4 regions of the Mesorhizobium sp. M1396 genome follow, and region 1 is predicted to be linked to each of the others. Evidence: predicted binding sites of a transcription regulator. Region 1 holds the regulator's gene; each other region holds the start of a gene.
The links. Region 1 encodes LexA, which represses DNA repair genes until DNA is damaged. Its sites were predicted from a motif close to TGTTCNNNNTGTGTTCNG; they were not measured.

Region 1 (6,021 bases):
GGCAGCACTCCTGTCGCATCCTGACGTCGCCGAATGCGCGGTGATCGGCGCGGACGATGCCGAACGCGGCCAGATCGTCGAGGCGCATGTCGTGCTGGTGCAGGGCGTGGCCCCTGACGCGTTGACCACCAAGCGCCTGCAGGATCACGTCAAGGCAACGATCGCGCCCTATAAATACCCGCGGTCGGTGAAATTCATCGCCGCTCTGCCCAAGACCCAGACCGGCAAGATCCAACGCTTCCGGCTGCGCACGGAGAAAATCAATTGAGCGAACCATACGATCCGGCGTCCGAAGGCGCACAGATGTCGTTCAACGAGCGCATGTCCTACAGCGACTATCTGCATCTGGAAAAGGTGCTGGAGGCGCAGACGCCGCTGTCGTCGGCGCATGACGAGATGCTGTTCATCATCCAGCACCAGACCTCGGAACTGTGGATGAAGCTCGCTTTGCACGAGATCGGTGCCGCGATCCGCTCGATCCGCGCCGATCGCCTCGAGCCGAGCTTCAAGATGCTGTCGCGCGTCGCCCGCATCTTCGAGCAGTTGAACAACGCCTGGGACGTGCTGCGGACGATGACGCCCAGCGAATACACCGAGTTCCGCGACGCGCTCGGCCAGTCCTCGGGTTTCCAGTCCTGGCAGTATCGCGCCATCGAGTTCATGGCCGGCAACCGCAACCTCGCCATGCTCGGGCCGCACAAGCACCGGCCAGACCTCAGCGGAAAGCTGGAGGCGATCCTGGCGGAGCCGTCGCTCTACGACGAAGCGCTGCTGCTCTTGGCGCGCAACGGATTCGATATCGGCGCTGATGCCAGGCGCACGGACTGGCGTGAGACGCGAACCGAGAATGAAGAGGTCCTGGTCGCCTGGCAGACCATCTACCGCGACCCGCAGCGCTACTGGATGTTCTACGAACTGGCCGAGAAGCTGGTCGACTTCGAGGACTATTTCCGCCGTTGGCGCTTCAATCATGTCACCACGGTCGAGCGCATCATCGGCCTGAAACGCGGCACCGGCGGCACGTCGGGTGCTTCGTACCTGAAGAAGATGCTCGAGGTCGTGCTGTTCCCGGAGCTGTGGACGGTCCGCACCCGGCTCTGACATCATCGAAATGAGAACAGGCACACCGAGGGGACGCGCTTGCAGCGGGAACCCTTCGCGAACAACCGAGGACTGAACGACCATGAGTGGAATTCCTGATCTCGCTGCGATCGAAGCGATGGATGCCACGGATCCGCTGCGTGCCATGCGCGATCGTTACATTTTGCCGGAGGGGGTGATCTATCTTGACGGCAATTCGCTTGGAGCAGCGTCTCATGCCGTTTTCGGCGAGCTGCAGCAGGCGGCGACCCAGGAATGGGCCCAGGATCTCATCCGGGCCTGGAATACAGCCGGATGGTTCGAGATGCCGATCGAACTCGGCGATCAGCTTGGACGCCTGATCGGAGCCGCGGCCGGCCAGACCGTCGTCTGCGACACGACGTCGACCAACATCTACAAGGTGCTGCATGCGGCGATGGAGATGCGGCCCGGCCGGTTGGCCATCGTCGCCGAGGGTGACAGTTTTCCCACCGACCTGTACATCGCCGAAGGCGTGGCCTCGACCCGGGATGGCGCCTTGCTGCGCCTCGCGGGCGTCGACGCGCCAACCATCGAAGAGCTGATCGACGAAAGCGTCGCGGTGGTGCTGGTCAACCACGTCAATTACAAATCCGGTGAACTGCGCGACATGACGGCGCTGACGCGCAAGGCTCATGCGGCCGGAGCGCTGATCGTCTGGGATCTCTGCCACACCGCGGGCGCTCTGCCGGTCGAGCTCGATCATGCAAATGCTGATTTCGCTGTCGGCTGCACCTACAAGTACCTCAACGGCGGTCCGGGCGCGCCAGCCTTCATCTATGCCGCCCAGCGCCACCACGGCGAGATCAGCCAGCCACTCAGCGGCTGGTGGGGGCATGCACGGCCCTTTGCCTTCGAACGGGGTTATGTTGCCGGCACCGGTATCCGCCGCTTTCTGTGCGGCACGCAGCCGGTCCTGTCGATGCGGGCGCTCAAAGGCGCGCTTGCCATCTGGAACGACGTCGACATGGCGGCATTGCGAAAGAAAAGTGTCGCGCTGACCGAACTGTTCATCCAGCTCGTCGAAGCGAAGTGCGGCGCCTATGGTCTCACGCTGGAGAGCACTCGCGACGCGACCAGGCGCGGCAGCCATGTGTCGTTCCTTCACGATCATGGCTATCAAATCATGCGGGCGCTGATCGAGCGCGGAGTGATCGGTGACTTCCGCGCGCCGTCAACCATCCGTTTCGGATTTACGCCGCTCTATGTCGGCTACAAGGACGTGTGGCTGGCGGTCGAGGTGCTGGAAGACATTCTGCGCACGAGTGCATGGAAGGACCAGCGTTTCGCCGTCAAGGAGGCCGTGACCTGACGCGGCCGTCCCGACGATCTGTTGTCGCGTCTTGCCCCCAGGTCGGATGACGGAGGACGAATTTTTCAACTCGCGAATGCGTTCGCCGCTGGTGGCCGGCGCAGGCTGCAATAGATTAACCAAGGTTGGCATTTTGGCTTCGTTTCGTTCACGGCAAACGAACGCCCGGAAAGCTGGAAATGCGCCCGTCGCGGATCCATGGGCAGCTCATGCCAGGCTTGAGCCAAGGGTGGGCCACAGCCCATTAACCATAACAATTTCAATGCCGGCAAGCGCATTGTGACGGCATACAGTCGTCGACGAGGCCCGCTGGCGAGCGCCAATAATTTCGACCCCCCTAATAAATTCATTAAACTTTAAACAGTTGCGGAACACAACTGGAACAGATAGTGTTTGTTCTGGGTTTGTTTTTCCGATTCTGGTTTCAGGTACCCTGGGGGCCGCCATGCTGACGCGCAAGCAACACGAACTGCTGATGTTCATCCATGAACGCCTGAAGGAAAGCGGCATTCCGCCATCCTTCGACGAGATGAAGGAGGCGCTCGACCTTGCCTCCAAATCCGGGATTCATCGTTTGATCACGGCACTGGAAGAGCGCGGCTTCATTCGCCGGCTGCCCAACCGGGCACGCGCGCTGGAAGTGCTGCGGCTGCCGGACTCGATCGCACCCGGCCTCAACGCGGCAAAGAAGTTCTCTCCAAGCGTCATCCAGGGCAGTCTTGGTCAGGCCAGTCTCGGCCAGGGCGGCCTTGGCCGGCAGATCAGGCCAGCGTCTTCGCGGATGTCTTCAGCAGGCAATGACGACGACGTGGTCGCCGCCGTGTCGATCCCCGTGATGGGGCGCATCGCCGCCGGTGTGCCGATCGATGCCATCCAGCACCAGACGCATTCGATCTCGGTGCCGCCAGACATGATCATGGGCGGCGAGCACTATGCGCTGGAGGTCAAGGGCGACTCGATGATCGAGGCCGGCATCTTCGACGGCGACACCGTCATCATCCGCAATGCCGATACGGCGAGCCCTGGCGAGATCATCGTGGCGCTGGTGGATGAAGAGGAAGCGACGCTGAAGCGGTTCCGCCGCAAGGGCGCCTCGATTGCTCTCGAAGCCGCCAATCCGGCCTATGAAACCCGTATTTTCGGGCCAGACAGGGTCAAGGTGCAGGGCAAGCTCGTTGGCCTGATCCGCCGCTACTGAGGCAGCTGCGGTTTAACGACTGGCTTCTCGGGTCTCTTGAAGGGCGGCAGGCCTCTCGCCTCGCGCGAAAACTTGCGTTGCGCGTGCCAGGGTCGATATGGCCTGTCCACGGCGAAGCTGATTGTCGCCGGCGTGGTCGCCGATTGGCGATCGAAGAAGACGGCAGCACTGCCTTTGCGGGCCAGTTGCCGTTTGGTGATGACCAGAACCAGCGGGTTGTGACAGGCGTCATAGGCCGTCGCGTCATTGATGACGATCAGGTCGGCGAAACCACAGGCTTTCCAGGTGTCTTTTCGGTCCTCGATATAGGCAATGAACGCGCCAGACGGATGCCTGGCGAGACAAACGCCTGATGTGCAATAGAACGGCGCTCCGGGCGGCATTTCAGCCGCATCCGCGACGTCGAATTGACCGTCGCCTTCGTCGAACACCTCCGGCACGATGATGCTTTCGGATGTCAGCGCACGCTTCCAGTTGTCGACGGTGAATTCGTTCGGCCTGGCCCGGCTGACCGCGAGTTCGCCGCCGCCGATCGGCAACGCAACCAGCCGTGCGTCCTCCGAGATCAGCACGTCGGGTGCGCGCGTGTCCGAGACCGTCAGCAGGCCGGCAAGCGCGAAAGGAAGAGCTGCCAGCCGCAGCCATGTCGTCGCCATCGTCGCGATGACAAGGGCAATCGCCACCAGAAGAACAGACTGCTGCGAAATCAAGCCGATTGCGTCGACTGGCGAACGCTCGGAAATCCATCCGGACATTGCGATCATCGCCGTCAGGCCTTTGCCCATTACATAAAGAAAGGGGCCGTCGGCGCCGAATGGCATCGCCAGTGCGCTGAGGACTGCGAAAGGCATGACGACCAGTGATACGATCGGCATGATCGCCAGATTGGCGAACAGGCTGAGCGGCGACACACGCTGAAAATGCCAGATGGCAAACAGCGCCGTGGCGCCGCCGGCGATGATGGAAGTCATGGAAAGGCCGCCTGCCGCCAGCAGGAATTTTCGCGTCAGGAAACCAGGCAGCGACCGCTTTGGCGGCGGTGGTCTCGTCTTTCCCGCACGATGCTCCGACCAGCCGGCATAGGCGCCGACCAGCGCCGCGGTTGCGGCGAAGGACATCTGGAAACTCGGGCCGACCACTTCATGCGGCGACACCACGATGACGGCGATCGCCGAAACTGCTAGATTGCGCATGGTGAGTGCCGCCCGATCGAACAGCACGGCAATCAGCATCACCGCCAGCATGATGAAGCTGCGCTCGGCGGCGACGACGACGCCTGAGATGATGAGATAGGCGGCGATCGAGAACAGTGCCGCGACGGCGGCGTATTTCTTGACCGGACGACGCGCGGAAAAGTCCGGAAACAAGGCGAAGGCGCCGCGCAGCAACCCCATGATGGTGCCGGCGACGAGCGCCATATGCAGTCCGGAAATGGAGATGATGTGGTAGATGCCGGTACGCCGCATAGCTTCGTTGATGTCATCGGGAATGCCGGCGCGCACGCCGACGATCAGCGCCGCGGCGATCTCGCCCTCGGCGCCACCGACGCTGCCCCTGATGTGGTCGGCAATCGCTTCACGGGCTTTTTCTATCCCCGAGGAAAGGCGGGCCGATATCGGCATGCCGCCGTCATCGGTGACGATAAGTTTTGGATTGCCGAGAAAGAACCCGCTGCCGCCGATGCCGGCGAAATAGCTGTCGAAGGAGAAGTCGTAGCTGCCCGGCCGCACCGGCCCGGTCGGCGGCAACAGCTTGGCATATCCAGTGATCAGGGAGCCGGCGATCATGTCCGCCGGGATCTTTCGCGCCGAAAGTCGCACCCGCTCCGGCGCATAGCGCAGTTTCGGCCTTGCAGTCGATGTGACGTCGATGGTCAGCCGGATACGACCGCTCTCCATCCGGTCGAGCGAAACGACGCGGCCGGTCACTTGCGTCGAGATTTCCGAGCCCAGCATCTGCGTTCCCGCCCGCCATGTCTCGACCTTTGCGGCGAGCAGGCCGAGCGCGCACAAAAGTGCCGCCATGAAGCACAGATGGGTTTTCGGCCAGGAACGCGAGACCAGCGCACAGAGCCCCGCCAAGATGACAACTGCGACAGGCTTTGCGAAGTCAGGTTCCGCCGCCAGCGAAAAATAGCCGATCGCTCCGCTCGCCAGGCAGACCGGCACCAGCAGGAAGGCCACGCCTCGGTCGAGTTCCAGGCCCGCTGCCATGGCCACGCCATGGCGCAGGCGCGGCAGCGAAATCCGGCCGATTTGCCGGCGTACGCGCACGATCCTGCCGACTTCGGCAACTGGAACCGGGGCGGAGGCATCCGCTTGCAACGGCGCCTTGCCGGGATCCGGCACGAGGGGCGATGGCGGCGGCAATGAAGCCGGCAACGGCGCTGCAA
Region 2 (6,021 bases), on a different contig from region 1:
GTAGATGGCGAAGCCGCTGGTCACCACGCCGCCCGGCGAGTTGATATAGAGCGAGATCTCCTTGTCGGGATTGTCCGATTCCAGCGACAGCAACTGCGCGCAGACCAGCGCCGAGATGTCGTCGTTGATCTCGCCATTGATGAAGACGATGCGCTCGCGCAGCAGCCGCGAGAAAATGTCGAAGGCGCGTTCGCCGCGGCTCGATTGCTCGATTACCATCGGCACCAGACTGGCAACACCGCTCATGATCTTCTCTCCATTGTCCTTGTTCAGGCTGCGCGCAGCAAGCGGCGAAGCGTGTTTGCGGCGATCGGCTTGCGTGTACCGTTGGCGTCGAGCGAAAGCCGGCAGCTAGCGCACGCCATGGCGACAGCGGGCATTGCCTTGCGGGCGAAGCCGTCATGGACGATGCGCAGATGGGTGCCGCCGGAAACGGTTCGGGCAAGTGTGAAGGTGACAATGCTGTCCAACGGGCCGTCGAGGCGATCCTGCCGCGCGGCGTCGCCTGGCTGCTCCCGCCAGGAATAGCGCAGCAGCTTCTCCGGCTCGGCGTCGAGGATTTCGCATTCGATCGCTGCATCCGGCCCGACGAAGGCAAAACGATTGCCGGTCTCCGGCCTGATGTCGTTCGGCATCATCCATGCGGCGAGCAGCTCCGGCACGGTCAGGGCCCGCCACACCTTTTCCGGCGGCTCGGCAAGGTCGTACTCGAACTCGATCGCATCGGGAGAGATCTCGCGATGGTTTTGGTCGGCTTTCATCGATCGAACGTTCGTCATTGGTCCATGTCCTTCAAAACCGCCTTCAATCTTTCGATGCGTTCCGGCCAGAAGGTCCGGTAGCGTTCGATCCAGGAGAGCAAGGGGGCGAGCCCCTGCGGATCGGCGCGGTAAAAAGCATTGCGGCCGGCACGTCGCTCGACCACCAGGCCGGCGCCGCGCAGCACCGCCAGATGCTGTGACACCGCCGGTTGCGACACCATCATGCCGGTGCGCAATTCCGATACCGTCATTTCACCAGCGGCGAGCCGCTCAAAGACGGCGCGGCGCGTCGGGTCGGCCAGGGCCCGGAAAATCTCTGCTTCGATCATGACAAAAGCATAAGTGGATACTTATCGATTTGGCAAGCGTTCTTTTCAAACCCATATGTGGGCTCCGGCGATGCTGCCATTCCTTGACAATAAGCGGCAGTGCGGATAAGAACGAAAAGGGAACAAAAACCTTGTGGGAAAAGCCAGCCTTAGCAGGCGGCCGACGCCCGCAGCCTGTAAGGTGCTGCGACAAAAATTGGTTTTGGATGAGCGGAGAAATATCATGGCGGGTAGCGTCAACAAGGTCATTCTGGTCGGTAATCTCGGTGCGGACCCTGAAATCCGCCGCCTGAACTCGGGCGAGCCGGTCGTCAACATCCGCATCGCGACGTCGGAAAGCTGGCGCGACAAGAATTCCGGCGAGCGCAAGGAAAAAACCGAGTGGCACAACGTCGTCATCTTCAATGAGGGCATCGCCAAGGTGGCGGAGCAGTATCTGAAGAAGGGCATGAAGGTCTATGTCGAGGGCCAGCTGCAGACGCGCAAATGGCAGGACCAGACCGGCGCCGACAAGTACACGACGGAAGTCGTGCTGCAGAAATTCCGGGGCGAGCTGCAGATGCTCGACGCACGCGGACAGGGTGAGGGCGGCCAGATCGGAGGCAATGCCGGTGGCAGCAGCCGTGGTTCCGATTTCGGCCAGTCCAGCCCGAGCGAAGGCTTCAATCGCGGCGGCGGCGGTGGTGCCAAGAGTGGCGGCGGTGGCGGTTCGTCGCGCGAACTGGACGACGAAATCCCGTTCTGAGGACAATCGATCGTATTGAGGGGCAGTCACCGGAGAGGGGACAATGTCGCAGGACCCGCTGCTTGCCGCACCCTCTCCTATACCCTGGCATGCCTTTGCGGCCTTCGCCGCACTGGCGATAGGGCCAACGCAGTTGGCATTGCCGAAGGGAACGCCGAGCCATCGCATCGCGGGCTATGTGTGGGCCGCGCTGATGCTGGTCATCGCCGACTCGAGTTTCTGGATTCATCAGATCCGGCTCATCGGCCCCTCAGTCCGATCCATTTCCTGTCGATCCTGGTGCTGGTCACCGTGCCGCTGTGGCATGCTCACAATCACTGCATCGCCAGGATCGCAAGGCGATGATCGCGCTGTATGTCTTTGCATTGGCCGGCGCCGGCATCTTCACGCTGTTGCCGGGCAGGGTCGTGCACGACGTCGTCTTTGGCGTCGCGCGAGCCGGGCCGTGATCCTCTTCGGTTTTAGAGGCGGATGACCGCAAAATTGGAAGGAAATGTCAGGTGAAAGCACGCGTAAAGTGGGTCGAGGAGCGCACCTTCGTCGGTGAGTCCGGCAGTGGCCACAAGGTCGTGTTCGGAACCGCGCCCGGACCGGAAGGCAAGACGCCGGGCCCGAGCCCGATGGAACTGGTGCTGATCGGGACCGGCGGCTGTTCGGCCTATGATGTCGTCCATATTCTAGAAAAGGGCCGCGAAGCGGTCGAGGATTGCGTGGTCGAACTCGACGCCGACCGGGCGGAAACCGAGCCAAAAGTGTTCACGCGCATCCACATGCATTTCGTGGTCAAGGGCCGGGCGCTGTCCAGCGACAAGGTCAAGCGGGCAATCGACCTTTCGATCGAAAAATATTGCTCGGCTTCGGCGATGCTGGCCAAGACCGCTGCGATCACTCACGACTTCGAAGTGATCGATGCGGCCGTGAATTAGGCGGAAGGCAGTAGGCACTGCCGTTCACCCCGCCATCAGCGCCTTGATGCCGTCGGCGACGAACTGCACGGCCAGTGCCGCCAGGATAACGCCGAGCAGCCGGGTCAGGATCGAGCGCCCGGTCTGGCCGAGGATGCGGTCGATGCGTTCCGACAGCACGAACACCAGATAGGTGATGGCGAGGCAGGCGAAGATGATGCCGACCAGGGCCGCCTGCGCGGCAAATCCCTGAAAGGAACCGGAGAGCAGCACCGTCGCCGAAATCGCGCCGGGCCCGGCGATCAGCGGGATCGCCAGCGGGAAGGCAGCGATGTTGTGGATCATGTCCTTGGTGATGGCGACGTCGCCGATCTTCTCCTTGCGGTCCTGCCGGCGCTCGAACACCATTTCGAAGGCGATGAAGAACAGCAGGAAGCCACCGGCGACGCGGAAGGCCGGCAATGTGATGCCGAACACCGACAGGATCGAGGCGCCGGCAACCGCAAACAGCGCCATCACCAGGAAGCCGATGATCGAGGCGCGGACGGACACCTGCTGGCGCTCGTCGCGGTTCATGCCTCGTGTCACGGCGAGGAACAGCGGCGCCAGCCCGGGCGGATCGATGGTCACGAGAATGGTGACGAAGGCGTTGAACAGGCTGTCGAAGCTCGGCATCTCTGACCCCTCCCGCCGGGCAGGGCCCGTACCATGGCATTGGTAGAGCAAAGCCCGGTCGGTGGGAACAGTTTCGGGCATTCAACTTTTGAAAGCATGAGCGCGAAGGTTCGCGAGGCTTTCATTTCGAGCGGCTGCATTCCTCGATCATCGAACCGCCCGCTGTGCCAGGAACTCGACTTCCAGCCGCCATGTCGCGCCATTATCGTGCGAACGCTCGCCGAGCCAGCGGAAGGAATTTTCGGTGATGCGCGAAAAACTCCAGCGCACCGAGGACCCGGTGCCATCGGCGCCGACTTGCACGATCGTGTCGCCCTCGGCGCGGCCGAGCTGGCGGCTGAAATACTGGTTGCGCGGATCGCTCCAGAAGATGTGCCAGGCATCCGCGCCGGGATCATAGACACGCAGTGTCGTGCCGTAGAAGGTCCAGGTGCCGAGCGAGGGCGAGGGGCCGGCATCACGCGCGGGCAGGATCCAGACGTCCTGGATCGCCCGGCCCTCCAGCACCCAGCCGAAATGCACCTCGCCACGCCCGGTCAGCACCGTGCCGTCCTCGAGATGGCGCGAGGCATCGAACATCCAGGCGCCGACGAATCGGCCGTAAAGGTTCAGTTTTTCGGCAAGCCCTTCTGCTGGTCCGGAACTGTGCAAGGCTTCGGCAAACGAGGATTGGTCGAACATGATTCAGCTCTCTTCTTGTCAGGAGACCGAGAAGGGTAGGCGGTGACAGGGTTCTGGGCTTGGGAAAAATTGCTATATTTCGGCCATGACAGCGACAATGCATACGCTTGCATCCGGCCCCGGCTGGCACGTGACGGATGTGATCTGCACGGCCGGCGCCGGCGACCGGCCGTTCGAGGAAGCACATCAGGATTTCTGCGTCGCCGCCGTCACCAACGGCACGTTCCGCTACCGCGCGCAACAAGGCACGGCGATGCTGGCGCCCGGCGCCCTCCTGCTCGGCAATCCCGGCACATGTTACGAATGCGGGCATGAACATGGCAGCGGCGACCGTTGCCTGTCGTTTCATTTCGGGCCGTCCTACATGGAAAGGATCGTGGCTGGCGTGCCGGGCGCCAGGAAGCTGGCCTTTGAGGTGCCACGCCTGCCACCTTTGCCGGCCTTGGCGTCCTTGCTCGCCGAGGCGGAAACCGCTCGCGAGACGGCCGACATCGACGCCTTCGAGGAACTCGGGCTGCGCATTGCGGGTGCCGCCGTGGCAACGGTCTCCAGCCCGACGCATGTCAGGCGCGCGCCGAGCCGTCGCGACCAGAAGCGGGTTGCCGAGGCCGTGCGGCGGATAGAGCTGGATGCCGACGGGCCAGTCCCGCTTTCAGCTCTTGCGGATGAAACTGCGACCAGTCCGTATCATTTCCTGCGCATCTTCCGGCAGGTCGCGGGCATGACCCCCTATCAATTCCTGCTCAAGACGCGGCTGCACAGGGCAGCGGTGCGACTGCACATGTCGGATGAGGCGGTCTCGGCGATCGCCTTCGAGGCCGGCTTCAACGATCTGTCGACATTCAACCGCCGGTTTCGGCGTATCATGGGCGAAACGCCGGGCCAATATCGCGCCCGCCGTGGCGCGATGGGCGTTCGCGTCGCGTGAATCGGTTCAGGTGCTCGCAAGGGCGGCAACAGGGTCCGATCCATCGCACTCGCGGCTTTCGTTCAGGGAAAAACGTCCATTACGGGCTTTTGCGTCGAAGGCGGCGAAACCGCCTTGGCCATATCGTCGCAATCAGTGGTATCCTTTTGAAATTACCATCAAAAATGACACTGGAAAAGTGCCTGGCATGTTGGAGTTTCAGCCTTGCTTCCTATATAAGCACCGAGTGATTCCTGATTAGATTGTGATCCGATTTGACCGACCAGAAAACACCGCGCGGCGCCGACGGCGGCCCCACCGGCATCGAGCCGATATCCATCGTCGAAGAGATGCAGCGCTCCTATCTTGATTACGCCATGAGCGTGATCGTCAGCCGTGCGCTGCCCGACGTGCGCGACGGCCTGAAGCCGGTGCATCGCCGCATTCTCTTCGCCGCCCATGAGAGCGGCTACCACTGGAACCGCAAATATGTGAAATCGGCGCGTCCGGTCGCCGACGTGATGGGTAAATACCATCCGCATGGCGACGCTTCCATCTATGACGCCTTGGTGCGCATGGCGCAGGACTGGTCGCTGCGCGTGCCGCTGATCGACGGACAGGGCAATTTCGGCTCCATCGACGGCGATCCGCCGGCGGCGATGCGCTACACGGAAGCGCGGCTGACCAAGGTCGCGCACGAGCTCTTGGAGGATATCGACAAGGATACCGTCGATTTCCAAGACACTTATGATGCGTCGGGCAGTGAACCCAAGGTTTTGCCGGCACGGTTCCCCAACCTTCTGGTCAATGGCTCGGGCGGCATCGCCGTTGGCATGGCGACCAACATCCCGCCGCACAATCTCAGCGAAATCTGCAACGGCGCGATCGCCCTCATCGACAATCCGGCGATCGACCTGCCTGCGCTGATGGAGATCATTCCGGGACCGGATTTCCCGACCGGCGGCATCGTGCTTGGCCGTTCCGGCATCTACAGCGCCTACTCGACCGGCCGCGGCTC
Region 3 (6,021 bases), on a different contig from region 1:
CGGCATGTTCATCGCCTCGCTGTTGGTGCTGTTCGGGCTGCAGACGCTGCTCGGCATCACCGTGCCGGACGATGTCGGGGCTCAGAGCCTTTCCGGGTTCGTCTCCGGGTAGTCGACCTCAGGATAATCGACGCCCCGATAATCGACGCCGATGAGAAACAGCCCGTCGGGTGGTGCCACCTGGCCGCAGGCGGCGCGGTCACGCGCCTCGAGCGCCGCTTTCATGTCGGCCGCGGTCCAGCCGCCGTCGCCGACGCGCTTGAGGGAACCGACCATCGAGCGCACCTGATTGTGCAGGAAGGAGCGCGCCGAGGCCCTTACCTCGATCACGTCATCTTGCCGGCTCACATCGAGCCGCTCCAGCGTCCTGATCGGGCTGTTCGCCTGGCACTGGGTCGAGCGGAAGGTGGTGAAGTCATGTCGCCCGAGCAGGACCTTTGCCGCTTCGTGCATGGCGACGGCGTCGAGCCGCTTCGGCACCCACCACACCTTGCCCTTGTCGAGCGCGGCCGGCGCGCGGCGGTTGAGGATGCGGTAGAGATAGTGGCGGCCGGTGGCCGAGAAGCGCGCGTCGAAACCGTCGGCGACGACCGTCGCCTTGAGCACGACGACGCGCGCGCCGGCCGCCTGCAGATGGGCGTTGACGGCGTCGCGCACCTTGTCGTTGGGCCACGCCTTGACGAGGTCTACATGCGCGACCTGGGCGGTCGCATGCACGCCGGCATCGGTGCGGCCAGCGGCGCGCAGCCTGACCGTTTCGCCGCAGAATTTTTCGATTGCCTGCTCGATCGCCTGCTGCACCGAAGGCTGATCCGCCTGGTGCTGCCAGCCGGCAAACAGGCTGCCGTCATATTCGATGTCGAGGCGAAAACGCGGCAATTTGCACTCGCCTAGGCGGCGAGTGCCGAGCCGAAGGCCGAGGCGTAGACCAGCCTGCCGGCTTCCGGGGCATCGCCCCAGGCCAGTGCCTGCAGTGCCTCGCCCTGATACTCGCTCTCGAACTTTTCGGCGCGGGCATGGCTGTAGCCGAAACGGCTGTAATAGGCCGGATCGCCCAGCACCACGGCCAGCGTCTCGCCGCCATCCCGGAGACGGATATGTGCCTCGCGGATCAGCGCGCCGCCGATGCCGCTGCCATGGAACGAGGGCTCCACCGCCAGCGGTGCCAGCGCCACGGCCGCGAAGTTCTTGCCGCCGCTCTGGACGAACAGCCGGGAAAACAGGATATGGCCGACCACCTGGCCGTCTTCTTCCGCCACCAGTTCGGCAACGGCGTCGCCGCCGGTCACCAGCGCGTCGACCAGCCCGGCCTCCGCCTGCTGGCCGAAAGCGTGCTCCTCGACGAGGCGAATGGCCTCGCGATCTCGCGGAGTCGCCGCGCGTATCGACATCATGCTCATGAGAATTTCATTCCTTTTTCGATCTTGGCCCCGCGCAGGAATTCCGACGCGGCGGCGGGCCTTCCGCCCGCCCGTTGAACTTCGACCAGCCTGATCGCGCCTGTCCCGCAGGCGACAGTCAGTCGGTCATCGAGAATTCCTCCCGACTCGCCCAAATCTTCCGAAAGCGACAGGCCTTGCGGTAGCGTCGAGCGAAGCAGTTTCAGCCGTTCCGGGCGGCCGCCAATTCCTATCTCCGACCAGGCGCCGGGAAAGGGCGACAGGCCACGAATATGATTGTGGACCTCGCTCGCCGAGCGAGTCCAGTCCACGCGCGTCTCGGATTTATCGATTTTCTTGGCGTAGGTCACCCCATCCACAGCTTGTGGGGTAAATGTCAGGGTGTTCCTTTCCAGTCGCGCTAGCGCTTCCACCATCAGGGCTGCGCCGACACTCATCAACCGATCATGCAGATCGCCGGCAGTCATATCGGGTTCGATGGTACATTTTTCAACCATTCCGACCGGGCCAGTGTCCAGGCCCCCTTCCATGCGCATCACCATCATGCCGCTTTCCAAGTCACCGGCCATGATGGCGCGCTGGATCGGCGCGGCGCCGCGCCAGCGCGGCAGAAGCGAGGCATGGCCGTTGATGCAGCCAAGCCGGGTTGCGTCCAGAATCGCCTTCGGCAGCAGCAAGCCATAGGCGACGACCACGGCGACATCGGCGTGCAAGGCACGGAAGGCGGCCTGCTCGGCCTCGCTCTTGAGCGATGTGGGCGTGCGCGTCTCGATGCCCAGCCGCTCCGCCTCGCGCTGCACCGGCGACGGCGTCAGTTCCAGTCCGCGCCGTCCGGCGGCGCGCGGCGGTTGCGTATAGACGGCGGCGACATCGTGACCGGCCTCGGCAATGGCGTGCAGCGTCGGCACCGAAAACTCGGGCGTGCCCATGAAGATGACGCGAAGGGGCATTTTTCTTTCGATATCCTGTCTTCTGCTCGCGCCGTGAGCCGGCTCAGGCACCCGCTTCAAACGGGTTTATGATCTTCAGGTCAAGGCCGTCAAAGTCGCGGGCGACCAAGTTCGCTTTTCCTTTCCGCTTCGATTTTGTCCATGATCTCGGCGTATTCATCGCCAATTGCGCTTTCAGCGACGAAAGCCGAGCGAATTGTGTGCCGCCAGTTCGATTTCGCGTTTCAAAGGCTCGGGAATGTCTCTGATCAGGAAGTCGGCCATCGGCATCTCCATTTGGTGCTGTGCCGCCAACATCAGGCCTGGAGTGGACTCCAGCCCTATCCCACCAGCTTGCCCGGCGCCTTGTCCCTGGCGAGCTTCTTGAATTTCTTCACCACCATGTCGCGCTTCAGCTTCGAGATGTGGTCGATGAACAAGACACCATTGAGGTGGTCGATCTCGTGCTGCAGGCAGGTCGCCATCAGGCCCTCTGCCTCCAACTCCTGCAATTTGCCGTCGCGATCGAGATATTTGACTCGCACGGCGGACGGGCGTTCGACCTCGGCATAATAATCGGGGATCGACAGGCAGCCTTCCTCGTAGACGGACCGCGCATCGGCGCTCTCCAGGATTTCCGGGTTGATGAAGACGTGCGGCGCCGGCTCTTCGTCTTCCTTGGCGAGATCGATCACCAGCATGCGCAGCGGCTCGCCGATCTGGATTGCGGCCAGCCCGATGCCGGGGGCGTCATACATGGTCGCCAACATATCGTCGGCCAATTTGCGCAAAGGTGCGTCGACGCGCTCCACCGGCTTGGAAACCTGGCGCAGGATGGGGTCGGGAAGGATGATGAGCGGCTTGATCGGCATGGCGTTCCACCTAAGACCTCCAGCGAAAAGCGTCAACCGCCGGGCTTGAGGCTCGTTCACGTTTTGATCTGTGTCAGCCGTGCGAATCATCTATGCTGTCCACATGAATGATCTGACCACCATCCTTTCAGAACCTGTCGCCCGGCTTGGCGCCACCACGATCACGCTCGGCCATGCGCTGGCCTTCGGCGCCTTTCTGTTCCTCAGCCTGTTCGTGGCGCTCGTCATCGCGCTATGGCGATCGGCCAAGGCGCGCGCCGTCGCCGCGGCCGAAGCCGCCGACCATGCCCGCGATGCCGAAACAAGGATGGCCGGCATTCTGCAATCGCAGGCCGAGATGCAGGGCCGCATGGGCGCCATCGCCGAAGTGTTCGGGGCACGGCAGGCGGAATTGACGCAGTCGATCGGCCAGCGTCTCGATGCCATGACCGGCCGCCTCGGCCAGACCATGACCGAGCAGACCAAATCGACGCATGAAAGCCTGGCCAAATTGCAGGAGCGGCTGGCGATCATCGATGTCGCGCAGGGCAATATCCAGTCGCTCGCCGGCCAGGTCGTGCAGTTGCAGGCGATCCTCTCCAACAAGCAGACGCGCGGCGCCTTCGGCCAGTCGCGCATGGAGGCGATCGTCGCCGACGGCCTGCCGCACGGCGCCTATGAATTCCAGGCGACGCTGTCGAACGGCAGCCGGCCCGATTGCCTGGTGAAGATGCCGAACGGCGCGCCGTCGCTTGCCATCGACGCGAAGTTTCCGCTGGAAGCCTGGAATGCCATCCGCGCCGCCGACGGCCCCGACTTGCAGAAGGTCGCCTCGCAGGCCTTCCGCCGCGACATCGAGATCCATGTCCGCGATATATCGGAAAAATACCTCATCCAGGGCGAGACGCAGGACACCGCCTTCATGTTCGTGCCGTCGGAATCGGTGTTCGCCGAGATCCACGAGAATTTCGAGGCGATCGTCCACAAGGCGCATCGCGCCCGTGTCGTCATCGTCTCGCCGTCGCTGCTGATGCTGTCGATCCAGGTCATTCAGGCGATCCTCAAGGACGCCCGCATGCGCGAACAGGCGCATCTGATCCAGGGCGAGGTCATCCGGCTGATGGAGGACGTTGCGCGTGTCGACGAGCGTGTGCGCAAGCTGCAGGTCCATTTCGGCCAGTCCGCCAAGGACATCGACGACATCCTGGTTTCGACGTCGAAGGTCACCAAGCGCGGCCAAAAGATCGAGGCGCTGGAATTCGGCGCGCAACCCGATGGTGATGCCGCCGCGGACGCGGCGTCACGGGCTCCCGCTGCGAAGGTCGACGCGGGCACCCGCGTCGCCGATTCGAAAACCGGACAGCTCAGGCTGAGGGTCGTCGAAGGCGACGACTGAGCGACGGCGCCGGATCCGCCCCTACTGCTCTTCCTTGGTCGTCATACCCGGGAATTCCGGCAGCCAGGGCAGCGCCGAGCGATGCCAGCTTTGCCTTCTCGGGACCAACTGTTCACGTTGCCGCGCCGTGCCGACCCGGATGCCATAAACCTTCGGCCCGTCGCCAACCGATGTGGCGTAGAGATGCGAGCCGCACTCGCCGCAAAAGCCCTGCGCGCGCTTGGCGCCGCTCGATCCTGTCTTGATATAGACCTTTGGCGCACCCTTGGTGATCCGGTACTGGCCTTCCGGCGCGCCCACGGTCACGCGAAAAGCCGTTCCGGTCAGTTGCTGGCAATCGATGCAGTGGCAGATTCCGGTGTTCTCCGGGTCGACCTCCGCCTCGTAGGTGATGGCGCCACAATGGCAGCCGCCGTCGATTTTCATCGTCGTTCCTCCAAAGTCTCTTTGATCTTAGCAAGGCAAGACCGTGAGGCAATGGCGCGGCGCTAGTCCAGCGCCGGATCGGACGCGGTCTCGATCAGCTTGCTCCGCTTTTCCCATGTGCCGGTGGTCTGCGGCTTGACGAATAGCCGCGTGATCTCCGGCATCTCCTTTTTCAGCCGCGCCTCCAGGCGCTCGACGCAAGCTTCGATCTCCGGCGCCGTCAGATGATCCTCGAACTCGATACTCAGGCCGGCAACGATCTCCGCCGGCCCCATATGGACGGTCAGGACGCCGTTCGCCTGCCGCACCGCCGGATCCTGCTGGGCGATCGCCAGCACCTGTCTCTGCACTTCGGGCGACGCCGGCTCGCCGATCAGCAGGCCCTTGCTTTCGCGGGCCAGGAAAATCGCCGTCGCGCCAAGGATCAGCCCAATACCGATCGAGGCGGCGCCGTCGAGTTCCGGCTTCTTCAGCAGTTCGGCCGCCAGGATGCCGGCAAAGGCGACGATCAGGCCGAGCAGGGCGGCACTGTCCTCGAACAGCACGGTATAGACGCTCGGATCCTTGCTCGATTGCACTGCCCGCAGCCAGCCCTGCTCGCCCTTCTGCTTGCGGAACTCCTTTAGCGCCACCAGCCATGAGCTGCCTTCGAACAGGAAAGAGAGGCCCAGGACGATATAGTTCACCTTGACGTTGGCGACCGGTTCCGGCGCCATGATGTGGATCACGCCCTCGTAGAACGAGACCCCGGCGCCCACGGCAAAGACGAGAAGTGCGACGATGAAGCTCCAGAAATAGAGTTCGCGCCCGTGACCGAGCGGATGCGTGCGGTCAGCCGGACGGGCGGCGCGATGCATGCCGTAGAGCAGCAAGCCGCCATTGCCGGTATCGACCATCGAATGCACGCCTTCCGACAGCATCGCCGAGCTGCCGGTGAAGAAGGCGGCGGCAAACTTGGTCAACGCGATAGCGAGATTGCCGGCCAGCGCCGCGTAGATCACCCTTTTTGAGCCGCCATG
Region 4 (6,021 bases), on a different contig from region 1:
GGTTCGATCGGCGTGGTGTCGGCCTCGTTCGGTTTCCCGGAACTGATGAAGAAGATCGGTATCGAGCGCCGTGTCCACACAGCCGGCCAGAACAAGGCAGTGCTCGATCCGTTCAAGCCGGAGAAGAAGGAAGACGTCGAACGCCTGAAGGCGTTGCAACTCGAGGTGCACGGCACGTTCATCGACCTCGTCAAGGAGCGGCGCGGCACCAAGCTGAAAGACGATCCGGACCTGTTCACCGGCCTGTTCTGGACGGGCATCAAGGGCCTTGAACTCGGCCTGGTCGATGCGCTCGGCGACATGCGGACGGTGCTGAAGACCCGCTTCGGGGAGAAGACCCAGCTCAGGCTGATCACGGCGCCGCGCGGTCTTCTCGGCCGCTTCGGCCTATTCGGCTCGAGAATGGGCTTTTCGGCGCCCGACATCGCCGCCGCCGCCGCCAGCGGCGTGATCGATGCGGCGGAAGAGCGCGCATTATGGGCGCGCTTCGGGCTTTGAAAAATCGGCGAAACCGTCTAGCATGAGGGACTTGAAGTTTCATGCATGTCGTTTTCCCAAAACCGGATCCACTTTTGGGCGACATGCATCAACCGACCCGACCGGCCGCCTTCGCCGGCCCAGCGTGGGAGGAGTTTTGGTATGCCGCAGATCATTTTCTTCACCGTGGTTGGCGTCGCCGCCTATTTCGGCTATCGCACCTTCATCCGCGAAGCCGAGCGCGTGACCGCCAAGGTACGGCGTACCGAAAAGCAGGCGGCCAACGGCACGATGGGCACGCTGGTCAAGGATCCGAAGACCGGCGAATACCGGCTGGCCAAGGACTAAGCACCATTTCACATGTGACTGACGCGGTGGACACCGACACCGGTTCACGCACCTGGCATGCGCATGCCAAGATCAATCTGGCGCTGCATGTCACCGGCAGGCGCCCCGATGGCTATCATCTGATCGAGACCCTGGCGGTGTTCACGCGTTTTGGCGACAGGGTCGAACTCGCGCTCGCCGACAGCGATGATTTTACGGTGTCCGGCCGCTACGCGCCGGCCGTTCCTGTCGACGCCAGCAATCTTGTGCTTAGGGCGCGCGATGCCCTGCGAACAGAAGCCGGACTGGAGAAAACCCCACCGGTCGTCATCCGGCTTGAAAAGAACCTGCCGGTTGCCTCGGGCGTCGGCGGTGGCTCGAGTGACGCGGCAGCCGTGCTGCGCGGGCTCGCAGAGATATGGGCACTGGATATCGATGGCACCGAGTTGGCGCGGATCGGCCTCTCGCTTGGCGCCGATGTGCCGATGTGCCTGGCGGCAAAGCCGCTGGTCGCGGGCGGCATCGGTGACGAGCTGTCGATGGTGCCGGATTTTTCGGCGCTGGGACTGGTGCTGGTCAATCCAGGCACGCCGATGTCGACGGCCGATGTGTTCGCGGCACTTTCTCGTCGCGACAACGAAGCCTTGCCGCCGCTGCCACGCAGCATCGATTTTCATAGCCTGCGCAACTGGCTGGAGATCACCCGCAACGATCTCGAGCCGGCAGCGCTGGCGATGCAGCCCGCCATCGGCAGGGCGCTTTCCTGGCTTAACAAAGCTGGATCGGGTTTTTCACGCATGTCCGGGTCGGGCGCCACATGCTTCGGCCTGTTTGAAACAGGCAATGTCGCCAAGCGCGCCGCCGCCGAGATCCGCGGCCGCCAGCCCGACTGGTTCGTCGCGGCGACGCGCAGCATCGCATCGGAGGGAGCCGATGGCCAGAATTGACGAGAGCCGCTCCTTCATTCCCGTGCGCATCGCGGTGCTGACCGTTTCCGACACGCGCAGCCTTGCCGACGACAAATCCGGCCAGACGCTGGCCGACCGCATCACCGAGGCCGGTCATACCCTGGCTGCCCGCGACATCGTTACCGACGACCGCGAAAAAATCCGCGACAAGGTTCTGGCGTGGTCGCGGGACAAGGATATCGATGTCGTGATCACCACAGGCGGCACCGGCTTCACCGGCCGCGACGTGACGCCGGAAGCGCTGGAGCCGATCTTCGAAAAGCGCATGGACGGCTTTTCGGAAGTGTTCCACCGCATCTCCTACGACAAGATCGGCACCTCGACGATCCAGAGCCGGGCGACCGGGGGCGTCGTCAACGCCACTTTCGTCTTCGTGCTGCCGGGCTCACCCGGTGCCTGCAAGGATGCCTGGGACGGCATCCTGAAGGCGCAGCTCGACTACCGGCACATGCCGTGCAACTTCGTCGAGATCATGCCGCGCCTGGACGAGCATTTGCGACGCGGCAAATCGGCTCCGTAGAAGCCGAGGCGAAGCGTCGGCTCCACGCCGCGTTTGCCAGGCAGAACAGCACCGGTGCCCTTCGAAACACCATTCCAAACCGGACCTCGCAAAAGTACCTTGCCTGAAGGCGATCATCGCCATCACGACAAGGCGCATATGATGACCACGCATACCGGCGGATGCCATTGCGGCAACATACGCCTTGCATTTTCAACCGAGCTCGATGCGTCGCAAATCGAAGTTCGCGCCTGCCAATGCTCGTTCTGTGTCAGACATGGTTCGCGCGCCGTTGCCGATCCGGACGGCAGACTGATCATCTCGGTCAAGGACGAGGCGCGATTGCAAAAATACCAATTCGGGCTGAGGACGGGCGACTATTTGATCTGCCGGGAGTGCGGCGTCTATGTCGCCGCAATCGCCGGAGAGGACGATGCAATCGCCAGAGACTACACAAGGGCTATCGTCATCATCAACGCGCTGGACGACCGAGAGCCGTTCAAACAGGCGCCGGTCCTTGTCGACTTCGATGCCGAAAGCCGAGCGCAGCGCCAAGCTGCAAAAAATCACCTCGGGGGGCGACGTTCCTGTTTCGCCGGCGCCACCCAGATCTCGGCGTCGAGCCGCTTTGTCGCCAAGCCGCGGGCGATGGCCTCGGCGCTGACGGCACTCTTGGCCGCGGCCTGACGCTTGCTGATCAGCAATCCATCGGCCAAGGCGCGGTTTGGGGAAAAGACGCGAGCCAGGAACGGCGTACGGCTGCCCCGCGCCCGCGAAAACCGTGCCGCCGTGGTTTGCCTGGCCGTATGGTCGACGACCGCGTCGATCCAGCCCTCCATCAATCGTGCGCCCGGCTCCAGGAGCAGCAACCAATCCCCCTTGGCTTGCCGAATCCCCACCGCGATGCCGCCCGTCACGTACTGACAACCGGCATGCTCGGCCACACGGTGCGTCTGGTCGGTTGAGCCCGTGTCGCAGACGATGACGTCACGCACCATGCCCTCGACCGCGCCGCCAATCAGCGAGGCGAGCGTGCGGGTAAGGCCTTCCTCGTCATTGCACGTCTCGATGAGAACACTGAGCATCATTAGCCGAATAGCGGAAAGCGCGGCACGGCGCCAGTTATCCAGCGAAGCATAAAAAGTTCTTGCTTTGTTCTCATCGACAAAATAGGAATAATTTCATGAACAGAGCGATTCGACACAACACCGACAGTCCCTGGGAGCGGGCGAAGATGGAACAGATCGTGCGCGCCGACATTGCGGCTTTCGGAGCTGGACGGGCCGAGATGGCCAATGCGATGATCGAGCAGAGTGGCATGCGTGTCCGTCCGGACCGCAACCGCGGCAGGTCGGCGGGCATCAATCCGTCGGGCCGGTTCGAGCCGGTCAGCCGGCATGTGTTCGACGATGGCTGGAATTCGCTGGAGGAACTGCCGCCTTTCAAGACCGAAGTGCAGGTCGAAAAGCCACGCACCATCATCACCCGCAACGAATCGCCCGACATTTCCTTCGACCGTTCGATCAACCCGTATCGCGGTTGCGAGCACGGCTGTGTCTATTGCTTTGCCCGGCCGACGCACTCGTTCATGGGCCTGTCGCCGGGCCTCGATTTCGAATCGAAGCTGTTTGCCAAGCCGGATGCGGCGCGCTTGCTCGACAAGGAACTGTCGAAGGACGGCTACCAACCGCGCACCATCGCCATCGGCACCAACACCGACCCCTACCAGCCGATCGAGAAGCAATACCGGATCATGCGCGAGATCCTCGAAGTGCTGGAAGCGCGTGGTCATCCGGTCGGCATCGTCACCAAATCCGCTTTGGTGACGCGCGACATCGATATCCTGTCGCGCATGGCCGAACGGGGGCTGGCCAAGGTGGCGCTGTCGGTGACGACATTGGACCGGATGCTGGCCAGAACGATGGAGCCGCGGGCGTCGACGCCAACCAAGCGGCTGGAGGCGATCCGGCAGCTTTCGGATGCCGGCATTCCGGCTTCGGTCATGGTGGCGCCGATCATCCCCGGCCTGACCGACCCGGAGATGGAACGGATTCTCGATTCGGCACGTGCCGCCGGCGCGCGCGAGGCGGGTTATGTCCTACTGCGCCTGCCGCTGGAGGTCAGCCCAATCTTCAAGGACTGGCTGCTGCGCCACTATCCTGACCGCTACCGTCACGTGATGTCGTTGATCCGCTCGATGCGCGACGGCAAGGACTACGATTCGGAATGGGGCAAGCGCATGAAGGGCGCCGGTCCCTATGCCTGGCAGATCGGCCGGCGCTTCGAGATCACAGCCAAACGGCTCGGCCTCAATGTCGAACGGCGCACGCTGCGGACCGACCAGTTCGTTCCCGCGGGAAAGGACCAGGTACAGCTGACGCTGCTTTGAAGTGCAATCCGCTGCGGTGGTCGATCCGCCGCAGCACAGGAATCCCGTCCGGCCTGCCCCGGCTTGCAGACGGTGCCCTCCCGGTCCGGCGCCCCACCCGACCCGGAGGGACTTGCGGAGAATCGGAGCCGATGCGAACCTCGCCGCAACATGGCTCGCACGCGTTCTGATTCTCCGCCTCTCTTTGAGATCATCGAGAGGCCCGACTTCTCCTTCGAGACGAAGGCGATGGCCGAAGGTTTGTGGCCGGTTGCGGGCATGGACGAGGCCGGGCGCGGTCCCCTGGCCGGGCCGGTGGTCGCGGCGGCGGTGGTGCTCGATCCCGCCAACATTCCCGACGGCCTCGACGATTCCAAGCGTCTCAGCCATCTGCAGCGCGAGGCCCTGTTCCTGCGAATTCTCGGCTCCGCGCAGGCGGTCTCAATGGCCTCGATCAGCGCCGAGGGCATCGACGGCAGCAATATCCTCAAGGCAAGCCTGGAGGCGATGCGCCGCGCCCTGGTTGGCCTGTCGGTTCAGCCGAAGCTCGCGCTCGCCGACGGGCGCGACGTACCGCCGGGCCTGCCTTGCGCTGGGCGCGCGCTGATCAAGGGTGACCAGCGTTCGCAATCGATCGCCGCCGCTTCGATCGTCGCCAAGGTGATGCGTGACCGCATGATGTGCGGTTGCGGCAACCATCACGACCGCTATGGGTTCGAGGCTCATATGGGCTATGCCACGGTCCGCCATCGCACGGCGATCGAGGCGCATGGCCCGGTAGCGCGGCTGCACCGCGTGTCGTTTGCGCCGTTCAGATTGGGCGGGGTGGAAGTAATTGAGGAAGAGAGCCTCGCCGGCCTGGATTGAGCCGACGGCGATGGCAGCTGATCTCCCCCTCGAGGGGGAGATGTCGCCGAAGGCGACAGAGGGGGTCGGCTCGACTGGGCACGACGCCATTTTTCAGCATAGATGAGGTCAGCGCTTCACGCGCGGCGACCTGCCGGCCATCTCCCCCTCAAGGAGGGAGATTACGCGCTCGGCCGCCTCGCCAATCTGGTTATCCACAACAAAAAGCCGCCAGGTTTCCCGGGCGGCTTTCGATGATTGGCTGGACGGACCGTCTAGTTCAGCTTCGACTTCACGTCCGTGAGCGAAGCCTTGAACAGCTCGGCACCGGCCTTGGCGTCGATCTTGCCGGCAAGCAGCGTGCGTGCCGCCTCGACGGCGATATCGACGGCGCTGGCGCGGACTTCGCTTATGGCGTCACGCTCGGCCTGGCCGATCTTCTGTTCGGCAAGCGCGGTGCGCCTGACGACATAGTCCTCGGTCTTCTTGTGCGCCTCGGCTGCAAGCATGTCGGCTTCGCGCTTGGCGGCGGCGAC

Region 2: NKH02_RS07980 (single-stranded DNA-binding protein) is a predicted target of LexA. The motif match lies at 1,198-1,215, and genes of this name have one in related genera.
Region 3: NKH02_RS09440 (DNA recombination protein RmuC) is a predicted target of LexA. The motif match lies at 3,255-3,272, and genes of this name have one in related genera.
Region 4: NKH02_RS30805 (PA0069 family radical SAM protein) is a predicted target of LexA. The motif match lies at 3,414-3,431, and genes of this name have one in related genera.

The regions. Positions count from the first base shown of each region.
Region 1 covers NZ_JAMYLA010000044.1:39,546-45,566, forward strand. The annotation lists gene NKH02_RS24990 (AMP-binding protein) at 1-268, shown strand, start outside; gene kynA (tryptophan 2,3-dioxygenase) at 265-1,101, shown strand; gene kynU (kynureninase) at 1,184-2,431, shown strand; gene lexA (transcriptional repressor LexA) at 2,877-3,629, shown strand; gene NKH02_RS25010 (ComEC/Rec2 family competence protein) at 3,623-6,021, opposite strand, start outside.
Region 2 covers NZ_JAMYLA010000009.1:65,807-71,827, reverse strand. The annotation lists gene NKH02_RS07995 (ATP-dependent Clp protease proteolytic subunit) at 1-246, opposite strand, end outside; gene NKH02_RS07990 (SRPBCC family protein) at 270-779, opposite strand; gene NKH02_RS07985 (ArsR/SmtB family transcription factor) at 776-1,090, opposite strand; gene NKH02_RS07980 (single-stranded DNA-binding protein) at 1,314-1,835, shown strand; partial or broken gene NKH02_RS34535 (DUF2306 domain-containing protein) at 1,879-2,025, shown strand; gene NKH02_RS07975 (OsmC family protein) at 2,336-2,761, shown strand; gene NKH02_RS07970 (MarC family protein) at 2,786-3,415, opposite strand; gene NKH02_RS07965 (hypothetical protein) at 3,563-4,096, opposite strand; gene NKH02_RS07960 (helix-turn-helix transcriptional regulator) at 4,182-5,024, shown strand; gene gyrA (DNA gyrase subunit A) at 5,279-6,021, shown strand, end outside.
Region 3 covers NZ_JAMYLA010000011.1:71,623-77,643, reverse strand. The annotation lists gene NKH02_RS09465 (transporter) at 1-112, shown strand, start outside; gene truA (tRNA pseudouridine(38-40) synthase TruA) at 82-879, opposite strand; gene NKH02_RS09455 (GNAT family N-acetyltransferase) at 891-1,400, opposite strand; gene fmt (methionyl-tRNA formyltransferase) at 1,397-2,350, opposite strand; gene def (peptide deformylase) at 2,671-3,201, opposite strand; gene NKH02_RS09440 (DNA recombination protein RmuC) at 3,305-4,576, shown strand; gene NKH02_RS09435 (GFA family protein) at 4,598-5,002, opposite strand; gene NKH02_RS09430 (cation diffusion facilitator family transporter) at 5,065-6,021, opposite strand, start outside.
Region 4 covers NZ_JAMYLA010000071.1:12,402-18,422, reverse strand. The annotation lists gene NKH02_RS30835 (S49 family peptidase) at 1-498, shown strand, start outside; gene NKH02_RS30830 (hypothetical protein) at 640-825, shown strand; gene NKH02_RS30825 (4-(cytidine 5'-diphospho)-2-C-methyl-D-erythritol kinase) at 852-1,751, shown strand; gene moaB (molybdenum cofactor biosynthesis protein B) at 1,738-2,292, shown strand; partial or broken gene NKH02_RS34600 (GFA family protein) at 2,431-2,652, shown strand; gene NKH02_RS30810 (glycosyltransferase) at 2,838-3,356, opposite strand; gene NKH02_RS30805 (PA0069 family radical SAM protein) at 3,506-4,660, shown strand; gene rnhB (ribonuclease HII) at 4,811-5,506, shown strand; gene NKH02_RS30795 (F0F1 ATP synthase subunit B) at 5,761-6,021, opposite strand, start outside.